Regions from separate parts of the Rahnella sp. 2050 genome, predicted to be linked through region 1. Evidence: predicted binding sites of a transcription regulator. Region 1 holds the regulator's gene; each other region holds the start of a gene.
The links. The regulator CRP, encoded in region 1, controls carbon source genes, mostly activating them, when cyclic AMP is high. The targets are predictions, from matches to a motif close to ATGTGANNNNNNTCACAT.
Positions count from the first base shown of each region.

Region 2: the regulator CRP is predicted to act here: its motif matches at 3,552-3,569, upstream of rbsD (D-ribose pyranase).
Region 3: the regulator CRP is predicted to act here: its motif matches at 2,083-2,100, upstream of ABIC79_RS18975 (YjcB family protein).

Region 1 is NZ_JBEPKE010000004.1:366,092-373,158, reverse strand. It holds gene allS (HTH-type transcriptional activator AllS) at 197-1,111, shown strand; gene ABIC79_RS17730 (phosphoribulokinase) at 1,247-2,116, shown strand; gene ABIC79_RS17725 (OsmC family protein) at 2,120-2,527, opposite strand; gene crp (cAMP-activated global transcriptional regulator CRP) at 2,890-3,522, shown strand; gene ABIC79_RS17715 (YccS/YhfK family putative transporter) at 3,584-5,659, shown strand; gene argD (bifunctional acetylornithine/succinyldiaminopimelate transaminase) at 6,355-7,067, opposite strand, start outside.
Region 2 is NZ_JBEPKE010000004.1:3,532-10,598, forward strand. It holds gene rbsB (ribose ABC transporter substrate-binding protein RbsB) at 1-536, opposite strand, end outside; gene rbsC (ribose ABC transporter permease) at 560-1,531, opposite strand; gene rbsA (ribose ABC transporter ATP-binding protein RbsA) at 1,538-3,043, opposite strand; gene rbsD (D-ribose pyranase) at 3,051-3,470, opposite strand; gene kup (low affinity potassium transporter Kup) at 3,686-5,554, opposite strand; gene ravA (ATPase RavA) at 5,822-7,067, shown strand, end outside.
Region 3 is NZ_JBEPKE010000005.1:197,619-204,685, forward strand. It holds gene malT (HTH-type transcriptional regulator MalT) at 1-1,957, shown strand, start outside; gene ABIC79_RS18975 (YjcB family protein) at 2,210-2,494, shown strand; gene bglX (beta-glucosidase BglX) at 2,875-5,172, shown strand; gene pdeR (cyclic di-GMP phosphodiesterase) at 5,455-7,067, shown strand, end outside.

The DNA.
Region 1 (7,067 bases):
TAAAATAAAACCGGTGAGATAAGCCCGCCAGATTGGCGGATTTATCCTCAATGCAATTACTGTAGAAACTTTTTCCAACTTGCTCAATCGAAATATGGAAAAAGATTCCATAAAATTGATGAAGTCCACAATTCTCATCAGGTTAAATCTATAAAATCTTTTTCATTCAATGCATTAACATTACTTCAGGTGACCTATGCTGGATGAGGAGTCGATTAAAACCTTTATGCACGTCGCGCAAACAGGCAGCTTTTCCCGCGCGGCAGAGATGCTGCATAAAACGCCCGCGACCATCAGCTATCGAATTAAGATGCTGGAAGACAGTGCCGGGACGTTATTGCTCAACCGCACGACCCGTACGGTGTCGCTGACGCCCGCCGGACAGCATCTGCTTGAACGATGTCGCCAGTGGCTAACCTGGCTGGAGGGTGTACCGGCAGAACTGCAGCAGATTAACGACGGCATTGAGCGCCAGCTGAATGTGGTGGTGAACAATCTGATGTACTGCCCTGAAACTCTGGCGGCGTTATTAAGCTGTCTGACGCAGCGCTACCCGTTCACGCAGTTCACTTTCACACGACAGATTTACATGGGGGTATGGGATACGCTGCTGTACGAAGATTTTCAGCTGGCGATTGGCGTCACCGGCACCGAATCTCTTTCTAACGCCGTGAATCTGCTGCCGCTGGGTGAAGTGGACTGGATTTTTGTTCATGCGCCCTTTCATCCGCTGCAGCACATCACTGGCATGCTGGAAGAAGCGGTGTTGCGTCAGTACATTGCCATCAATGTGGAAGACACCTCGCGCCATCTGAACAAGCGGGTAGCCTGGTTGCTGACCGGGCAACGGCAGATCATCGTGGCAGATGTGGCGACTAAACTGGCCTGTCACCTGAAGGGAATGGGTATCGGTTTTCTGCCGCGCCATCTGTGCCAGCCATATCTCGACAGCGGCGAGCTGATCGCCCGGCAAATCCGCTATCCGCGCGCCCCTTCCCCGCTCAGTCTGGCGTGGAAAAAGGAGTACACAGGCAAGGCGCTGCATGACATTGTTTCTCTGTTCCACCAGAAAGACCCGCTGATCCAACCGTTGCTGGCGGGTTTAGAATAGTGATGCCCTCTTTGGCTTCGCGAATAAATATGGTAACAATAGGCTTAATTATGCGCAGCCTTGACGCCAGATCTTCGACCACAGAAAAGACCGCGTCTCGCCTGCCTGCATCACCTTTATGGAGAACAGCGCATTATGTCAGCCAAACATCCTGTTATTGCCGTGACCGGTTCGAGCGGTGCAGGCACCACGACCACCAGCGTGGCATTTCGTAAAATATTTCAGCAGCTTGGTTTGCGTGCGGCGGAACTGGAAGGCGACAGTTTTCATCATTTCACCCGTCCTGAAATGGATGCGGCAATACGCAAGGCGCGCGATCTGGGACGTCATATCAGCTACTTCGGGCCGGAAGCCAATGACTTTGGTTTGCTGGAAAAAAGCTTTATCGAATACGGTAAAACCGGCACTGGCCGTTCACGTAAGTATCTGCATACTTATGACGAAGCCGTTCCCTACAATCAGGTGCCGGGTACCTTTACGCCGTGGCAGGCGTTGCCGGAACCGACGGATATTTTGTTTTACGAAGGGTTACACGGTGGTGTGGTGGCGGACAAAATTGACGTTGCCGCGCAGGTCGACCTGCTGGTCGGCGTAGTGCCTATCGTCAACCTCGAATGGATCCAGAAACTGGTGCGCGATACCGGCGAGCGCGGGCATTCCCGTGAAGCGGTGATGGATTCCGTCGTGCGTTCGATGGATGACTATATCAATTACATTACGCCGCAGTTTTCCCGCACACACATCAATTTCCAGCGGGTACCCACCATCGACACCTCGAACCCGTTTGCCGCCAAAGCCATTCCGTCACTGGATGAAAGCTTTGTGGTGATTCATTTTCAGGGACTGGATGACATCGATTTCCCGTATCTGCTGGCCATGCTGCAAGGGTCGTTTATCTCGCACATCAAAACACTGGTGGTGCCGGGCGGCAAAATGGGGCTGGCGATGGAGCTGATCATGGCGCCGCTGGTGCAGCGCCTGATGGAAGGCAAGAAGATCGAGTAAACTTTATTCGGCTGCAATCACTTCAAAGCTGTGGGTGATTGTGGCCGCTTTACCCAGCATCAGAGACACAGAACAGTATTTTTCGGCAGACAGGCTGACCGCACGTTCAACAATCTTATCGGTCAGATCCTTACCGGTGACGATAAAATGCAGATTGATGTGAGTGAACAGACGCGGCGCTTCTTCGCGGCGTTGTGAGGTCAGCTTCACTTCACAATCACGCACGTCATTACGACCTTTTTGCAAAATTGACACCACGTCGATTGCACTACACCCCCCTGCGGACATCAGTAACATTTCCATCGGGCTTGGGGCTTTATCACCCGCGTTTCCATCCATTGAAATCTGATGACCCGATGCAGACTCACCTAAAAATGTCAGTCCTTCAACCCATTTGACACGTGCATGCATGAACTATTCTCCCGGTGAATAAACTTGTCGAAATCTGCTCTCAGAGTACCCTTTCACCTAAAATCTGGCAACGTAACCCGATCGCCATCATGCTGAAGCGAGACAACAGAAGACAGCATCTCAAACCTGTGCTACAAACAAAGCCGAAACATACTTTCCAGTAAATTGCGGTGACGGTTTTTGCGGTTTAAGTACAGAACCCACGGTGATGACAGCAATAAACAGGCTGTTGCACTCCGACATCCGCTTGCAGCATTTCTGGAGAGTTATATGCTGAAAGGGCGCTTTGGATTTGAAGTGCCGTACAGGGAACTCTGAGCCCTGTGATTTTGGGCAGCGATAACAACAGAGGATAATAGCAAATGGTTCTCGGCAAGCCACAAACAGACCCGACTCTTGAATGGTTCCTGTCTCACTGTCATATACATAAGTATCCTTCTAAAAGTACGCTGATTCACCAGGGTGAAAAAGCCGAAACGCTTTACTACATCGTGAAAGGGTCAGTTGCTGTCCTGATTAAAGATGAAGAAGGCAAGGAAATGATACTGTCCTACCTTAACCAAGGTGACTTCATCGGTGAGCTGGGACTCTTCGAAGAAGGTCAGGAACGCAGTGCCTGGGTACGTGCTAAAACTGCCTGTGAAGTGGCTGAAATTTCATATAAAAAATTCCGCCAGCTGATTCAGGTTAACCCGGATATTCTGATGCGTCTCTCCGCGCAGATGGCCAACCGTCTGCAAGTGACGTCAGAGAAAGTCGGCAACCTTGCCTTCCTTGACGTTACCGGTCGTATCGCTCAAACCTTGCTCAATCTGGCTAAACAGCCTGATGCAATGACCCATCCGGACGGGATGCAAATCAAGATTACCCGCCAGGAAATTGGCCAAATCGTCGGTTGTTCACGTGAAACAGTCGGACGCATTCTCAAAATGCTGGAAGATCAAAGCCTGATCTCCGCACACGGTAAAACGATTGTCGTTTACGGCACACGTTAATCCCTCAAAAATTGGCGCGGCAAAACACTGTCGCGCCTTTTTTATGGGCTAAGCTTTACCCATGACGCTATGGCGAAGACTGTTTTACCATCCTGAAGTGAACTACGCGCTGCGCCAGACGCTGGTGTTGTGCTTACCTGTTGGCATTTGCTGGCTGTTTGGCAATTTGCAAATGGGCCTGCTGTTTTCCCTCTGCCCGGCCTGTTGTAACATCGCCGGTCTGGATACCCCGCATAAACGCTTTTTCAAACGCCTGCTCGTCGGCGGTTCACTCTTTGCCGTGAGCAGCCTTCTGCTGCAACTGATGCTCGAAAGCTGGCATATACCGCTGCCGCTGATCATGCTGTCGCTGGCGTTACTGCTCGGCGTCACCGGTGAAATCAGCCCGCTGCATGCGCGCCTGCTGCCCGGTGCGCTGGTGGCGACTATCTTCACGCTGAGTATGGTGGGCGTGCGCCCGATGTGGCAGGCCCCGGTGTTGTTCGCCGCTGGCACAGCCTGGTACGGATTGTTTAACTGGGCGTGGTTTCGTATTTCGGAAGAACAGCCGATGCGCGAAACACTCAGCCAGCTCTATCTGCAACTCGCGGATTATTTCGAAGCCAAGTACAGCCTGCTGACGCAACATACCGATCCCGAAACCGCGTTACCCCCACTGCTAGCCCGCCAGCAGCAGGTTATCGACCTGATTGCCCTGCTTTATCAGCAATTACACATGTTGCCCCAGCACGGACATCATCATCACCATAAGCGGCTGTTTCAGCGTTTTCAGGTGGCGCTCGATTTGCAGGAGCACATTACAGTGAGCCTGCATCAGCCGGAAGAAGTGCAGAAACTGGTGGAGGAAAGCCATGCCGAAGCGGTTATCCGCCGAAATGCACAGGTGATTTCCACCCGTCTTCGGGTGATTGCCGACGATATTCTTTATCACCGTTTATCCGGGCGCTTTACGATGGCCAATGAGCTGACCGCGCTGGAGAAAATCGCCGCGCGCAACCCGGACAATCCGGTAGGTCAGTTTTGTTATTACCATTTCAGCCGCATTGCCCGTCTGTTACGCACACAGCGGCCGTTGTACAAACGTGACCTGATGAACACCCAGCCGCGTTTGCCCTTCTGGCCCGCGCTGAAAAGCTATCTTTCCTTCAAATCCGTGGCACTGCGTAATGCCGCACGTTTGGGCATTATTCTGGCGATTGGCAGCAGTCTGGGTCTGTTCTTCAATTTGCCCAAACCCTACTGGATCTTGCTGACTATCATGTTGGTCAGCCAGAACGGTTATAACGCCACGCGGGTGAGGATCCAGCACCGTGCACTCGGTACGCTGGCCGGATTGCTGATTGCCTCAGGCTTGCTCAAACTGGAACTGCCGGAAGGCACCACGCTGCTGTGCATGTTGCTGATCACCCTGTTGTCCTATACCGTTCTGCGCAAAAACTACGGACTGGCGATGGTCGGCATGACGGTGACTGCAGTGTATACCCTGCAATTGCTGGCGATGAACGGCGTGCATTTTCTGGTACCACGACTGGTCGATACCCTGATCGGCTGCGCGCTGGCCTTTGGTGGCACTATCTGGCTGTGGCCGCAATGGCAAAGCGGTTTGCTGCGCCAGAATGCACACCAGGCGCTGGAAATCTATCAGGACGCTATCCGCCTGCTGCTCGAGGAAAGCCCCGACACCGCCAAACTGGCGTACACCCGTATGCAGGTCAATCAGGCGCACAATAAGCTGTTCACTTCGCTAAATCAGGCGATGCAGGAGCCGGGTTTTAACTCACATTATCTGGCGGATATGCGTTTGTGGGTGACGCACAGTCAGTTTGTGGTTGAGCATATCAACGCGATGACGATCCTCGCCCGCGAGCATTACATGCTGCCGGAAAAACTGGCGACAGAGTATTTACAGACCTGCGAAATCGCGCTGCAAAGCTGTCAGCAACGACTGCTCTACGACGGGCCGGGCAGCGAGAACAACCTGTTTAATGCGCCGGAACTTCACCCGGATATGCCACTGACCGAAATGGAACGCCATCTGCGGCGCGTAATTTCACATCTCAGCGTGATGCATACCATCTCGTCACTGGCGTGGAAGCAGAGGCCGCATCATGGGATCTGGCTGACGCGGCGGGCGTGAAGGGGGATGCCCCTTTCAAATCCCCGTTTTACTGGCTTGCAGCCAGACTGCTTTTTGAAATTGCGAATATCTCGGTTTCTCAAGTACGGATGCCGTGTACTGGCGTTCTTTTAAACGGATTGAGAAAGTTTCGGTTTTTCAATTGCCGTGTTCGCTTAACTCACCGAGCCGAAACCGACCAAAGAGGGCTAAGACGAGCCCTCTTTGGAATCTCCACGTCTTAAACTGCGCGCTTCGCTCGTAGGCTATGTTCCAGCAACCACAGCGACAGGCTGGAAATCTTGCCGCGTTGCGGTTCCTTCTCTCGGTCTTCGAGCCACTGGTCTCGAAGCCGCTCCGTTCAGCAAGATTTCTGAATCGCCCGCAGGATTCTAAATTCAAAAGGAGAAGGGTTTTATCTTTTAGAAATGTCGATTGGCGTGCTCAAAAATGGCACCGAATGAACGGTTCGAGACCTATGGCTCGAAGCCTGAAATTCGGGAATCGCGCAGCGATGACATTTTGCGCCACACACTAATGCGCCAGAACATGTCCGCCGTGCCCGCGACAGCGCGCAGTGAAAAAGCGAAGGGAGATCCAAGAGGGAAAAAGCACTTTTCCCTCTTGGTCGGTTTCGGCGCGAGAGGCCATGTGATAAATGTTAGTGAGAAACCGAAATTGTCTCGATCAAGCGTTTAAAGACGGAGGCGTGGGGATCACCCCCCGCAAACTTTCCCCACGGCTTTCTCAAACCTTTCCATCCCTTCTTCAATATCCGCGAAGTCGATAACAAGCGATGGCGCAAACCGCATCACGTTTGGTCCGGCGACCAGCATCATCAATCCGAATTCTGCCGCGGCGGCATGGAATTCTCCGGCGCGGTTTTTATACGCATCAGAAAGCTCGGCGCCGATCAGCAACCCCTGACCGCGGAACTCGCTGAAGATGTGATATTTCTGGTTGATGGCCTCCAGCGCGCTGATGAATTTCTCGCGGCGCTCGTTGATCCCGGCCAGCACGTCTGGCGTATTGATGATATCCAGCGCGGCTTCAGCGACGGCGCAGGCCAGCGGGTTACCGCCGTAGGTGGTGCCATGTTTGCCCGGTTCCATCACCGAGGCCACGTCTTCGGTTGCCAGCATGGCGGAAACCGGGAAACCGCCGCCGAGCGCTTTAGCAGTGGTCAGGATGTCCGGCGTCACGCCGTAATGCATGTAGCTGAACAACTTGCCGCTGCGCCCCATGCCGCTTTGTACTTCATCCAGCACCAGCAGCGCCTGATGTTTGTCACAAAGCTCACGCAGACCTTGCAGAAACGCTTTGGTCGCAGGTGTGACACCGCCCTCCCCTTGCACAGGCTCGACAACAATGGCGCAGGTGTGGTCGTCGATCACCGCTTTTACGGCATCCAGATCGTTGAACGGCACGT
Region 2 (7,067 bases), 360 kb from region 1:
AAATGGTGTTTTTCAGCGGCCTGAGCGAAACCTTTACCGCGTTCACGGGCAACAGACGTCCCGGCGATACCTTCGAGTTCAATGACTTTAGCGTTTTCGCCCAGTTTTTTGGCGATGTAATCACCGGCCATTTTCCCCCCGAAGGCGTTATCAGACGCGACGTGGCTGGCGACAACACCCTTAGTAGCCTGACGGTCAAGGGTGATCACCGGAATTTTCGCCTGGTTTGCCATCGCAACGGCATTGCCTACCGCATCAGAATCCGTCGGGTTGATCAGCATCAGCTTGGTGCCACGAACCGTCAGGTCCTGTACGTTTGCCAGCTCTTTCGCCGGGTTGTTCTGAGAATCAAGAACCACCAGGTTATAACCCAGTTTGTCCGCTTCTTTTTGCGCGCCGTCTTTCATGGAGACGAAGAACGGATTGTTCAGCGTGGAAACGACCAGCGCAATGGTGTCTTTCGCCAGAACGTTAGCACTGAAAGAAGCGGTGATCGCTGCGGCGGAAACCCAGACAGCCAGTTTTTTCATATTCATGGTCATAAGTCCTGTAGGAGAGTTTATTTGTTGCTTTTGTTATCCACCAGAACCGCCAGCAGGATGACAACTGCTTTTACGATCATCTGGTAGTAGGAAGAAACACCTAATAAGTTCAAACCGTTATTCAGGAAGCCAAGGATCAATGCACCGATCAGCGTTCCAACAATGCGTCCTTTACCCCCGGACAGGCTGGTTCCCCCTAATACCACTGCGGCAATCGCATCCAGCTCATAACCCGTACCTGCGTTGGGCTGCGCAGAAGATAAGCGCGCCACTTCGATGATACTGGCCAGAGCGGCTAACAAACCACACAGGGAGTAGACGATAATTTTGACTTTATCGACGCTGATACCTGACAGACGCGTAGCGGATTCGTTACCGCCCAGCGCGTAGATATAACGCCCCAGCCGGGTGTGATGCAGCATGTACCATGCCGCAATAAACACCACAGCCATCAGCCAGACGGGTGTCGGGATACCCAGCGGGCGACCGATACCAAACCAGCCAAAAACATCAGCGACATCATTAAAGCCGGTACTGATCGGGCTGCCGTTGGTGTACACCATCGTAATACCACGCAGCAGCAACATCATGACCAGCGTAGCGATAAACGCCTGGACTTTCCCTTTGGCCACAATCATTCCGGTGACGCCACCCACAGCCGCACCTAACGCCAGCGCGGCGCCAACGGCAACAAACGCATTCACTTCCAGCCCGACAATCGAGGCGGCAACGGCGCCGGTCAGCGCCAGCAAAGAGCCGACGGATAAATCGATCCCGGACGTCAGGATCACCAGTGTCATGCCGACGGCCATAATGGCGTTAACGGACGTTTGCTGAAGGATGTTAAACAGGTTATTGACCGTAAAGAAATTCGGGCTCATGGAAGAGACCACGGCAATCAACACCAGCAGCGCAATCAGAGACTTTTGCTCCAACAACCACTCTTTACTGATCCAGCGCTTTTTGGCTGGCAATGTCTGAGAACTCATATCTGATTACTCCTGCGTCACGCCGTATTGCTTGCCGACAGCGGCAGCCATCAACACTTCCTGCGTAGCCTGTTCTATCGGGAATTCACCGCTTAAATGGCCTTCATGCATCACCAAAACCCGGTCACTCATACCGATCACTTCCGGCATTTCTGAGGAAACCAAAATGATACTCAGCCCTTCGCGCTTGAACTGGTTTATAAGCTGGTAAATCTCTTTCTTGGCACCAACGTCAACGCCGCGCGTCGGTTCATCGAGGATCAGGACTTTCGGCCGCGTCATTAATCCACGGGCAATTGCCACTTTTTGCTGATTACCGCCGGAAAGCAGGCCGATGGTCTGCATCATCGACGGCGTTTTGATATTGAAGAGGCGGATGAAATCGCCGACAGCCTGCTGTTCTTCCGCATGTTTAAGACGTCCGCCAGCGTGGCTGAAATAACGCAGCGCCGTCAGCGACATGTTTTCTTTCACTGACATGCCCAGAACTAAGCCATCGCGCTTGCGGTCTTCAGAGATATAAACAATGCCGTTTGCCAGCCCGTCCTGCGGTGAGTGTGTCACCACTTCGCGACCATCAAGCGCCACATAACCACTTTTACGCGGTAAGGCTCCGTAGAGAATTTTCATCAGTTCGGTACGGCCTGCGCCCATCAGACCGGAAATCCCCAGAATTTCGCCGCTGTACAGATCAAAGCTGACGTTATCCACGCCCGGCCCGCTGACATCGCGTACCTGCAAACGCAGCGCACCGCGTTCATGATTAATGCGCGGGTATTGCTCTTCGAGGCGACGGCCCACCATCATTTCAATCAGCGTGTCTTCTTCAAGCGAACTGACCGGCCGCTCTGCGATGAACTGCCCGTCACGGAACACCGTCACGTCGTCGCAGATTTCGAAAATTTCTTTCATGCGGTGGGAGATATACACCACACCGCAACCGGCGGCTTTCAGTTCCCGGATCACGTTAAATAAAGAAGCGGTTTCGGTATCGGTCAGGGCATCCGTCGGTTCATCCATAATGATGACTTTGGATTCAAAGCTCAGCACTTTGGCAATTTCGACCATCTGCTGGTCGCCGATGGATAAATCGCCTACCAGCCGGTCACTTTTGTAACGCAGATTCAGGCGCGCCAGCAGTTTATCGGCCTCGGCATACATCTTTTTCCAGTTGATGCGGCCAAAACCGTTCACAAACTCACGGCCCAGGAAGATATTTTCAGCAATCGTCAGTTGGGGGATCAGGTTCAATTCCTGATGAATGATACCAATCCCGGCTTCCTGAGAGGCTTTAGGGCCACTGAAAACCGCTTCCTTGCCAAGAAAATGCACTGAGCCGGCATCTTTCTGATAGATGCCGGTCAGCACTTTCATCATGGTGGACTTGCCCGCGCCGTTTTCTCCCACCAGCGCCATTACACGTCCCGGATAAACGCTGAGCGCCGCGCCGGAAAGTGCTTTTACGCCGGGAAAGGCTTTATCAATGCCTGTCAGTTGCAGCAAAGGTTGCATAAAGGCCTCAGAAGGTTACGCCAGCACACAGAATAACGTTCGCATAAGGCGAACATTCCCCGCTGCGGATCACAGCCCGACTTTTTTCGCTTTGTGCTTTGAATGACTCATGACTGACGTAATCCAAAGCAATGGTGTTTCCCTGGTGTTGTTCGAGTTGTGTCAATTGGGCGAGCAACGCTTCATGGAGTTGAGGATTTTTAGTGAGGATTTCCTCGGCGAGGATAGCCCGCTCAACCTGCATCTCATGTGTCACTACCTCTAAGACTTGTAAAAAGGTGGGAACTCCCTGGGTCAGGGCCAGATCGATGCGTTGGCAAGCTGCTGGCACAGGAAGTCCGGCATCGCCAATAACCAGCTGATCGGTGTGACCTAACCGGGCAATAACATGTGAGATTTCGGCATTTAACAGCGGTGACTTCTTCATTGTGAACTCCTACAGCGAAACGTTTCGCTCACCGATGAGTTTATAAAGATCCCCGGCCATCGCAACGGAGTTATGATGGAATTGTGATCAGCGTCGAAACGTTTCGCTGAATAATTAAGAAACCGCAGGGAAATTTGAGTTAGTCGTTTCAGAAAGGAGAACGCGAAAATAAAACAGGGCACCCGAAGGTGCCCTGCGAGCAGTAGAAATGAGGATCAGATTTCTACCTGCGTACCGAGTTCGATTACGCGGTTCGGCGGAATTTCAAACTGATCTGGCGCGCGTAAGGCGTTGCGGCTGAGCGCCATAAAGAGTTTGCCACGGAAGTAGAGATACCAGGGGCGCTTGGTCAGGATCAGTGATTCGTGCGACATAAAGAATGACGTTTCCATCATCCGGCACGGCAATCCTTCCAGACCGCAACGGTGGAACACTTCCTCCACGTTCGGCGTTTCTTTAAATCCGTAGCTGGCGACCACACGCCAGAACGTCGGCGAAAGCTGTTCGATGGTGACGCGCCGGACGTTATGTACATAAGGCGCATCTTCGGTGCGTAACGTCAGCAGTACCACACGCTCATGCAACACTTTGTTGTGTTTGAGATTGTGCAGCAACGCAAACGGAATGACGTTGATGGCGCGCGACATATACACAGCCGTACCCGGAACACGCACCGGCGGGGATTTCTCCAGAGAGGCGATCATCGCTTCCAGGGAATTCCCATGCTCGTTCATGCGGCGCATAAGGCGGAAGCGCTCGCTTTTCCAGGTCGTCATAACGATAAACATGCCCAAACCCAGCGTCAGCGGCAACCAACCGCCGGAGAACAGTTTAGTAGCGTTCGCCGCGAACAGCGGGATATCCATAAACAGCAGACCGATCAGCAAAAGCCCGACCAGGAAAGGTTTCCAGTGCCAGTTTTTGAGTGCCACCGTACAGGAAAGAATACTGGTCAGCACCATCGTACCGGTCACTGCGATACCGTATGCCGCTGCCAGATTGCTCGAATGCTCGAAGCTGGCGATAACGATAACCACCGCAAAGTACAGCAACCAGTTAATGGCCGGGATGTAAATCTGGCCTGCTTCCATTTCTGAAGTGTGGATGATGCGCATTGGCGGTAGATAGCCTAAACGCACAGCCTGACGCGTCAGGGAAAACACGCCGGAAATCACCGCCTGAGAGGCAATAATGGTCGCGAGTGTTGCCAGAACCAGTAACGGGATCAATGCCCAGTCAGGCGCCAGCAGAAAGAACGGGTTTTTAATCGACTCCGGGTCTTTCAGCAGCAATGCGCCCTGACCGAAGTAGTTCAGCACCAGAGAAGGCAGCACCACGGTGAACCAGGCCAGACGGATCGGGAATTTCCCGAAGTGGCCCATATCCGCATACAGCGCTTCCACACCGGTAATCGACAGAACGACCGCGCCAAGTGCCAGGAAGGAAAACGACTTATGCTCGATAAAGAAGTTAACCGCCCACATCGGGTTCATGGCGCGAAGTACTTCAGGGTTCTGCATGATGCTGTTCACGCCGAGAACAGCCAGCGTCAGGAACCACAACAACATCACCGGCGCAAACAGTTTGCCCACGATGCCGGTGCCGTGTTTCTGAATAATGAAAAGCAGCGTCAGGACAGTAATAGATAAGGGGACGATATAAGGATCGAGTGAAGGTGCTGCGATTTCCAAACCTTCCATCGCGGAAAGAACAGAAATAGCCGGAGTGATCACCACTTCACCATAGAAGAAACTTCCGCCGATCAGGCCGAGAATGACCAAAACGGCAGTGGTGCGTGCCGAGGTGTTTCTGCCCGCCAGAGACATCAGCGTCAGAATACCGCCTTCGCCTGCGTTGTCCGCCCGCATCACGTAAGTGAGGTACTTGAGCGAAACAATGAGGATTAACATCCAGAAAATCAGAGAGAGAAAACCAAAAACGACGCTGGGTTCAACGTTGAAACCATAGTGACCAGAAAAACACTCTCTTAAGGTGTAGAGAGGACTGGTACCAATGTCGCCATAGACCACACCAATGGCGGCCAGGGTTACTGCTGGGAGTGACCGTTTATGTTCAGTGCTCATATTTCGTTTCTTTTTTGCTCGAACATCCGTAAGCGATGAGTGCGCTCGATCTTATGATGCCCACTAAAAGGCGCACAGTATGCACGAATAAATTGGATTGCCTACCCTTAAATGTGCAGCTAAACCGGCGTTCATATGAACGGGGTCACATTTCTGATAATAGAAAATTTTTAGTAATCAACAAGCTATAACGACAAAAATAAACGTGGCATATCGCTATTAGCCAGTACACTATTCAACAACTCAATGGAAACCGGAAGAGACAGTATGGCGCAATCTCCCCTTCTGGCAGAACGGATCGCCCGTCTTGCTAACGCATTAGAACATGGCCTGTACGAGCGGCAGGATGCCATAAGACTTTGCCTGCTGGCAGCCCTGTGCGGCGAAAGCGTTTTTCTGCTCGGCCCGCCGGGTATTGCAAAAAGCCTGATTGCCCGGCGTCTGAAATTTGCGTTCCGACATGCGCGCGCTTTTGAATATCTTATGACGCGCTTTTCCACGCCGGAAGAAGTCTTTGGTCCGCTCTCGATTCAGGCCCTGAAAGATGAAGGCCGCTATCTGCGTCTGACCGAAGGTTACTTGCCGGAAGCTGAAATTGTCTTCCTTGATGAAATCTGGAAAGCAGGCCCGGCCATCCTCAATACATTGCTCACCGCCATCAACGAACGCCGCTTCCGTAATGGCGAACGAGAAGAACCTATTCCGATGCGTCTGCTGGTCAGTGCGTCCAACGAATTACCCGAAGCCGATGGTGGCCTCGAAGCGCTGTACGACCGCATGCTGATCCGTCTGTGGTTGGATAAAGTGCAGGATAAGCAAAATTTTCGCTCACTGCTGACCAGCCGGAACAATGAAAACGCCAATCCGGTGGCAGAGTCCCTGAGTATCAGCGATGAAGAATACCAACAATGGCAGCCGGAGATCGACAAAGTCAATCTTTCAGACAGCTGCTTTGAACTGATCTTCCAGCTGCGCCAGCGCCTTGATGCCCTGGATACGGCACCTTATGTCTCTGACCGTCGCTGGAAAAAAGCCCTGCGCCTGTTGCAGGCCTGCGCATTTTTCAGTGGCAGAAAAGCGATCACGCAGGTGGATCTGATCCTGCTGAAAGACTGTTTATGGCATGACCTTAATACTTATAACCTGCTGCAAACCCAGATTGAGCAACTGATCACCGAACAGGCTTATCAGCAGCAGACACTGCTGATGAAAATTCAGCAGCTGAATCAGCAATGGATGCAACATCAGCAGCAACAGAGTTCGCGTCAGTCAATCAAACTGAGTAAGAAGGCCGGCATTTTCAGCCGCAAGCCACAGTACAGCCTGCCTGAATCACTTAACACCACCAACCTGACCCTGTTATTGCAAACGCCTTTACACCTGCATGAAATAAAAGTCACACACCTGTTATTCGAACGCATCATCCTGGAAGAGTGGCTAAATAAAGGAGGCGTACTGAAAGCCAAACTCAACGGGATTGGTTTTGTACAAACCGTGGATCTGGAAATCGATG
Region 3 (7,067 bases), on a different contig from region 1:
ATATCTGGTGGATGAAGTGCTGGATCGCGTTGATGCCCCGACGCGTGATTTTCTCCTGCGCTGCTCGCTGTTGCGCTCAATGAACGATGCGCTGATTGTGCGCCTGACCGGCAGCGAAAATGGTCAGCAACGGCTGGAAGAACTGGAACGTCAGGGATTATTCATCAACCGTATGGATGACAGCGGCGAATGGTTTAACTTCCACCCGCTGTTTGCCACATTCCTGCGTCAGCGTTGTCAGTGGGAACTGGCATCTGAGCTGCCTGCCATTCATCGCGCTGCCGCCGAAGGCTGGCTGGCACAAGGTTTTCCGGCCGAAGCCATTCATCATGCGCTGGGTGCCGAAGACACCAATCTGCTGCGCGATATTCTGCTGCAACATGCCTGGGCCCTGTTTAATCAAAGCGAGCTGGCGTTGCTGGAAGAATGTCTTGCCGCTCTGCCTTATGACCGGCTGATTCAGAATCCTAAACTGGTGTTGTTGCAGGCATGGCTCGCACAAAGTCAGCACCGTTATGCTGAAGTCGAGGTGTTGCTGGCCCGCGCTGAAAGCGAAATGAAACAGCATAATATTGTGATGGAACAGGCACTGGCGGCCGAGTTTGATGCCCTGCGGGCACAGGTGGCTATCAACGACGGACGTCAGGATGAGGCGGAAAAACTGGCCACTGAGGCGCTGCGCTATCTGCCTTATGAAAGCTATTACAGCCGCATTGTGGCCACGTCCGTGACCGGTGAAATCCAGCACTGCAAAGGGGATCTCACCCGCGCACTGCCGCTGATGCAGCAGACCGAGCAAATCGCCCGCCGTTATGAAGCCTATCACTACGCCTTATGGGCGCTGCTGCAACAGAGTGAAATTCTGATTGCTCAGGGCTTTTTGCAGGCCGCGTTTGAGATGCAGGATCGCGCTTTTGAACTGGTGCGCGAACAGCATCTTGAACAGTTGCCGATGCACGAATTTTTATTGCGTTTACGTTCCCAGCTGCTGTGGTCATGGTCGCGGCTCGATGATGCAGAAGAAGCTGCGCGTGAAGGGCTTAATGTGCTGAGCAATTTCCAGCCACAACAGCAGTTGCAATGCCTGGCAATGCTGGCGAAATGTTCGCTGGCACGCGGTCAGCTCGACAACGCCCATCACCATTTACAGCGCTGTGAAGCGTTGCTGAAAACCGGTCAGTATCACATTGACTGGCTGACCAATACCGATAAGCCGCGGGTGATTTACTGGCAGATGATTGGCGATAAAAACGCTGCACGCCAGTGGCTGCAACAGGCGCGTAAACCGGACATGGCAGATAACCATTTCCAGCAAGGCCAGTGGCGAAATATTGCCCGCGTACAGATTTTGCTGGAACAGTTTGATGAAGCTGAAGTGGTGCTCGATGAACTGAATCAGAATGCCCGGCAGTTGCGCCTGACCAGCGATCTGAACCGCAATTTGCTGCTGAGTAACTTACTTTACTGGCAAACCGGGCGCAAAAGTGACGCCCAAAAAGCATTGATCGAAGCGCTGGCGCTGGCGAACCGTACCGGTTTTGTCAGTCATTTCGTCATCGAAGGGGAAATGATGGCGCAACAACTGCGCCAGTTGATCCAGCTTAATCTGCTACCGGAACTGGAACAGCGCCGCGCCCAGCAGATTTTGCGCGAAATTAACCAGCATCACCGTCACAAGTTTGCGCATTTCGACGAAGGCTTTGTGAACAAACTGCTGACCCATCCGCAAGTGCCGGAACTGATCCGTACCAGTCCGCTGACGCAGCGCGAGTGGCAGGTTCTGGGGCTGATTTACTCCGGCTACAGTAATGACCAGATTGCCGGTGAGCTGGACGTTGCATCAACGACCATCAAAACGCATATCCGTAATCTGTATCAGAAGCTGGGGGTTGCGCACCGGCAGGAAGCGGTGCTGCAGGCTCAGCACCTGTTACAAGTGATGGGTTACGGCGCGTAATTATCTCTTCAAAATACATCACGATTTCTCCGCTTTTCATAACACATCGTCAAAATAAGTTGATGTGTTATGCCTATTTTTTATTAGCGAACATTTTTTACTCAAAAATAAAATCCGGTGATATAATGTGACCGTCGTCACATAATTGTAATTCACCATTTCTTCTGTAAAGCCCATTGCCCGCCCGTCGTAGCAGCCTTCCGGCTGATTTTGGCTTCGTGCAAGTGGCTGTAGTAAGTAAGGATTTTATCGATGGGTACATTAACTGCCGGGATTTTAATGATGCGCTGGGAATTGCTGAGCGCTTTTTTGATGTTCTGCACCAGTCAGCTTAATATTGTTTGTCGCCAGTCCAGCCGCAATACCATGGCATTCGTTTGCAGTGGTATCGGCCTCACCGTGACCTGTTTCTTTGTCATGAGCCTGATGGGCATGAGCTACAACGCCGTTGCCGTCGCGCAATTCTGGGCAAACACCAAAGACGTTTTCTTTGATGTCATGAGCAAAACCCCGACCGATATGTCTTACTACTATTAATCCGATTTCCTTAGCGGATATTCCAGATTATTAAAGGGCAGAACCGCATGTTCTGCCCTTTTTGTTATCCCGCGCTTTCCCCCCGTGTTACTTCTGATGATTATTTGTTCAGCCGGATGTCATGTAATCCTAAATATAAAAATTTGCGTGACGCATCGAATGTCTTTTTGTATCTATCATTCTGATTACCTGTAAATTGCGGGATGTACCGAAAGGTAAAAAGATATTGTGCTGGCGTCTAAACTATTCATTGCTAATAGTTGAAGGGACGTATTAGATTCTCACTCTATACTTTTCTTAGAATGATCATTGCTTTGTTTGCTTCAGGCTGCTGAATTTTCTCTGATTTGGCTCCCCTGCTTATGGTTGAAGGAATTCCGATGAATACGCATCACATGCTTGGCGCGTTAGTGTTACTGGTAAGTTCTGCTTCTTCTCTCGCCGTTGAAACAACGGGCATTCCTCAGGATCAGGTGAAAGAGCGCAACGCGTTCATTGCCGATTTGATGAAAAAAATGACCCTTGATGAAAAAATCGGTCAGCTGAATCTGGTCACTGTGGGGCCTGAGTACCAAAAAGAAGCCATCATGGCTGACATCCGCGCCGGTAAAGTCGGTGGCGTGTTTAACACGGTAACTAAGCCCGATATCCGCCGTATGCAGGATCAGGTGCAGTACAGCCGCCTGAAAATTCCTCCGTTTTATGCTTATGACGTGGTGCATGGACAGCGCACGATTTTCCCTATCAGCCTCGGTCTGGCGGCGAGCTGGGATATGCAGGCGGTGGCGACCAGCGCACGTATTTCAGCCCAGGAAACGGCAGCTGATGGCCTGAACATGACGTTCTCACCGATGGTCGATATCACCCGTGATCCGCGCTGGGGCCGTGTTTCTGAAGGTTTCGGCGAAGATACCTATCTGACCTCGCGCCTCGCGCATGAAATGGTTACCGGTTATCAGGGCAAAGATCCGTCTGCCCCTGACGCCGTCATGGCAAACGTCAAACACTATGCGTTGTACGGTGCTGTCGAAGGCGGCCGCGAATACAACACTGTGGACATGAGCCTGACCCGCATGTTCAACGATTACATGCCACCTTATAAAGCGGCAGTCGATGCGGGTGCCGGCGGTGTGATGGTGGCACTGAACAGCGTTAACGGTATTCCTGCCACCTCGAATACCTGGCTGCTGAAAGATATTCTGCGCGATGACTGGCAGTTCAAGGGCCTGACTGTCAGCGACCACGGCGCCATTGGCGGGCTGGTCAAACATGGCGTAGCCGAAGACGATCGTCAGGCGGCCGCGATGGCGCTGAAAGCCGGTGTCGATATGGACATGGCTGACAATATGTACGGTAAGTACCTGAAAGGGTTACTTGCCGACGGCATGGTGAGCCAGAAAGACATTGATCGCGCCGTTCGCGATGTTCTGGCCGCGAAATGGGATATGGGGCTGTTTGTTGATGAATATCGTCATTTAGGCCCGCAGTCGAGCGATCCGGCTGACACCAACGCCGAAAGCCGTCTGCATCGCCAGGAGGCGCGCGAAGTGGCACGGACCTCGCTGGTGCTGTTGAAAAATAACAATCAAACGTTACCGTTAAACAAAAAAGGCACGATTGCCGTCGTTGGCGCGCTGGCTGACAGCAAGCGTGATGTGATGGGCAGTTGGTCGGCAGCCGGTAAGGCAGCGCAGGCAGTCACTGTGTTGCAGGGGATGAAAGATGTGCTCGGTGATAAAGGCACTATCCTCTATGCCCGCGGTGCCAACGTCACCAACGATCAGGCTCTGGTCGATTTCCTGAACTCTTACGAGAAACAGGTGATCAACGATCCACGCAAACCGCAGGATATGATCGACGAAGCTGTGAAAACAGCAGAAAAAGCTGACGTTGTGGTCGCCGTAGTCGGCGAAGCACAAGGCATGGCGCACGAAGCGTCCAGCCGTTCCGAAATTAACATTCCGCAAAGCCAGCGTGACCTGCTCAAGGCATTGAAAGCCACCGGTAAACCGCTGGTTGTCGTGTTAATGAATGGCCGTCCGCTGACCCTGTCGTGGGAAAACGAAATTTCTGATGCCATGCTGGAAACCTGGTTCAGCGGCACCGAAGGCGGACATGCGATTGCCGACGTTCTGTTTGGAGACTACAATCCATCAGGCAAACTGCCGATGACCTTCCCACGCTCAGTCGGGCAAATTCCTTTGTACAATAGCGTGCTCAATACCGGCCGTCCGTTTAATCCTCAGCATCCAGATAAATACACCACCCGTTATTTTGATATCACCAACGGCCCGCTGTTCCCGTTCGGTTATGGCCTGAGCTACACCAGCTTCGGTGTGTCTGACGTGAGTTTGTCATCCACCACGATGGATGCCGGACACCCGCTCACCGCCAGCGTGACGGTGAAAAACACCGGCAAAGGCAGCGGTGCGACGATCGTCCAGATGTACCTGCAGGATGTCACGGCATCGATCAGTCGTCCGGTTAAAGAGTTGAAGAATTTTGAGAAAATCAACCTGCAGCCAGGCGAAGAGAAAGTTGTTACCTTTACGATCACCGAAAAAGATTTACGCTTCTACAACGATAAATTGAAATGGGCTTCAGAGCCTGGAAAGTTCAATGTATTCGTGGGGTTAGATTCTCAGGATGTGAAACAAACCAGTTTCCTGCTGAAATAACTTTCCGGGCCTGACATCAGGCCCGGAAGAGAATCAAAAACCTTCTCTCTCAGGCGGTATTCCGGTAACGGAGACCGCCTGTTCTGAGCAGTAATTTCTGTCCGGTAACTGGATATATAACTGGCAGTGGCTAACCTTAAATTCAATGTGTTACGCCATTCCGCCCCTGTCCGTTTTTTTACGGAACGTGGCGAATGTGCTGAACAGAGTAAGCTCCGTCTGTGCTGACTGTCGCCCGTCGCCACACTGGCGGCGTATAGCGTTCTTTGCGGAGAAACATTCATGGTCGACTCTCAAGATGCTTCCCTCCTGTACCTGCACTTTGGTACACCACGCCCATATTGGCGACTGGGTTCAGACAGCAATGCCCTGGAGTTATCCGCAGAGAAAGGCGTCGTCAATATTGCTATCTCTCTGACGCAGTGGCAGGCAGGGAAAATAAGGCAACTCACCGGGATCACCTCGAGTTTTACCCTGGATATCACGCTATTCGGATCCCCTGCGCGTTTGTATCTTGTCGGGCGAAAAATCGACAGTAAAGCCTGGGCCGGTACGGCATCCGCCTATCAGGACACTGAGTCTGTCGCCCATGACCTTGAAGTCGGTCTGACCTTTGCTGAGCAGGTGGTTTCTGAAGCCAACTCCGTGATCGTGATTATCGATCAGGAAGGCAAAATCCATCGTTTTAACCGTCTGAGCGAGGAATATACCGGCCTGCGCGAAGAAGATGTTATCGGACGCAGCGCCTATGACCTTTTTATGTCGATGGAAGAAGGCCTGGCCTCACGTCAGAATATCAATGGTTTTTTCCAGCATCAGCAATCTTATGAAGTGGAACGCTGGATCAACACCGTCAAAGGCCAGCGCCTGTTCCTGTTTCGCAATAAATTCGTCCACAGCGGCAGCGGCAAACAGCAAAAATATCTGATTTGCTCCGGCTCTGACATCACTGACGAACGCAAGGCGCAGGAGCGTTTGCGCGTGCTGGCAAATACTGATCTGGTCACCGGTTTCGCTAACCGTAATGCCTTGCAGGAGTCCCTTGCCCGAGCACTTATCGAGCGTGGTGAAAACAACGTCGGGCTGATTTATCTGGATCTGGATAACTTCAAAAAAGTTAACGACGCCTACGGACATATGTTTGGTGATCACCTGCTGCGCGCGGTGTCTGATGCCATTCAGGATTGCCTGTCGCCCAACGATAAACTGGCGCGGCTCGGCGGGGATGAATTCATTATTCTCAGCACGCATGCTGAAATAAAAGCGCTGGAAGCGCTGAGTCAGCGCGTTTTGCGCAGGCTCAGTTTGCCATTCCGCATCGGGCTGATTGAAGTGTATACCGGCTGTTCAGCAGGTATCGCGATTTGCCCGGAACACGGTACCGACGGCGATATACTGTTGCAAAACGCCGATACTGCCATGTATGCAGCCAAGGAAAAGGGCAAAAATGTACACTGTGTTTTCTCACCAGAGATGAATGAGAAAGCCTCTGAATACATGTGGTTAGATACACATTTACGCAAAGCCTTGTCTGAGAAAGATCAGCTGGTCTTACACTATCAGCCGAAAGTATCGCTTTACGGTACCGTGCAAAGCGTGGAGGCACTGCTGCGCTGGAATTCTCCGGAACGCGGTCTGATCCAACCTCAGAGCTTTATTCCCTATGCCGAAGAATCCGGTCTCATCACGCCAGTCGGTAAATGGGTGATCGAAACCGCCACCCGTCAGGCGACGGAATGGCAGAAAAAAGGGCTGAATTTGCGGGTGGCGGTAAACCTCTCCGGACGACAGCTTAACAATAGTTCATTCATCACGACGTTGTCGGATGCCATGAAAAATGCCGGCATGAAAGGCTGCCTGCTGGATTTCGAACTGACAGAAAGTTGCCTGGTGGA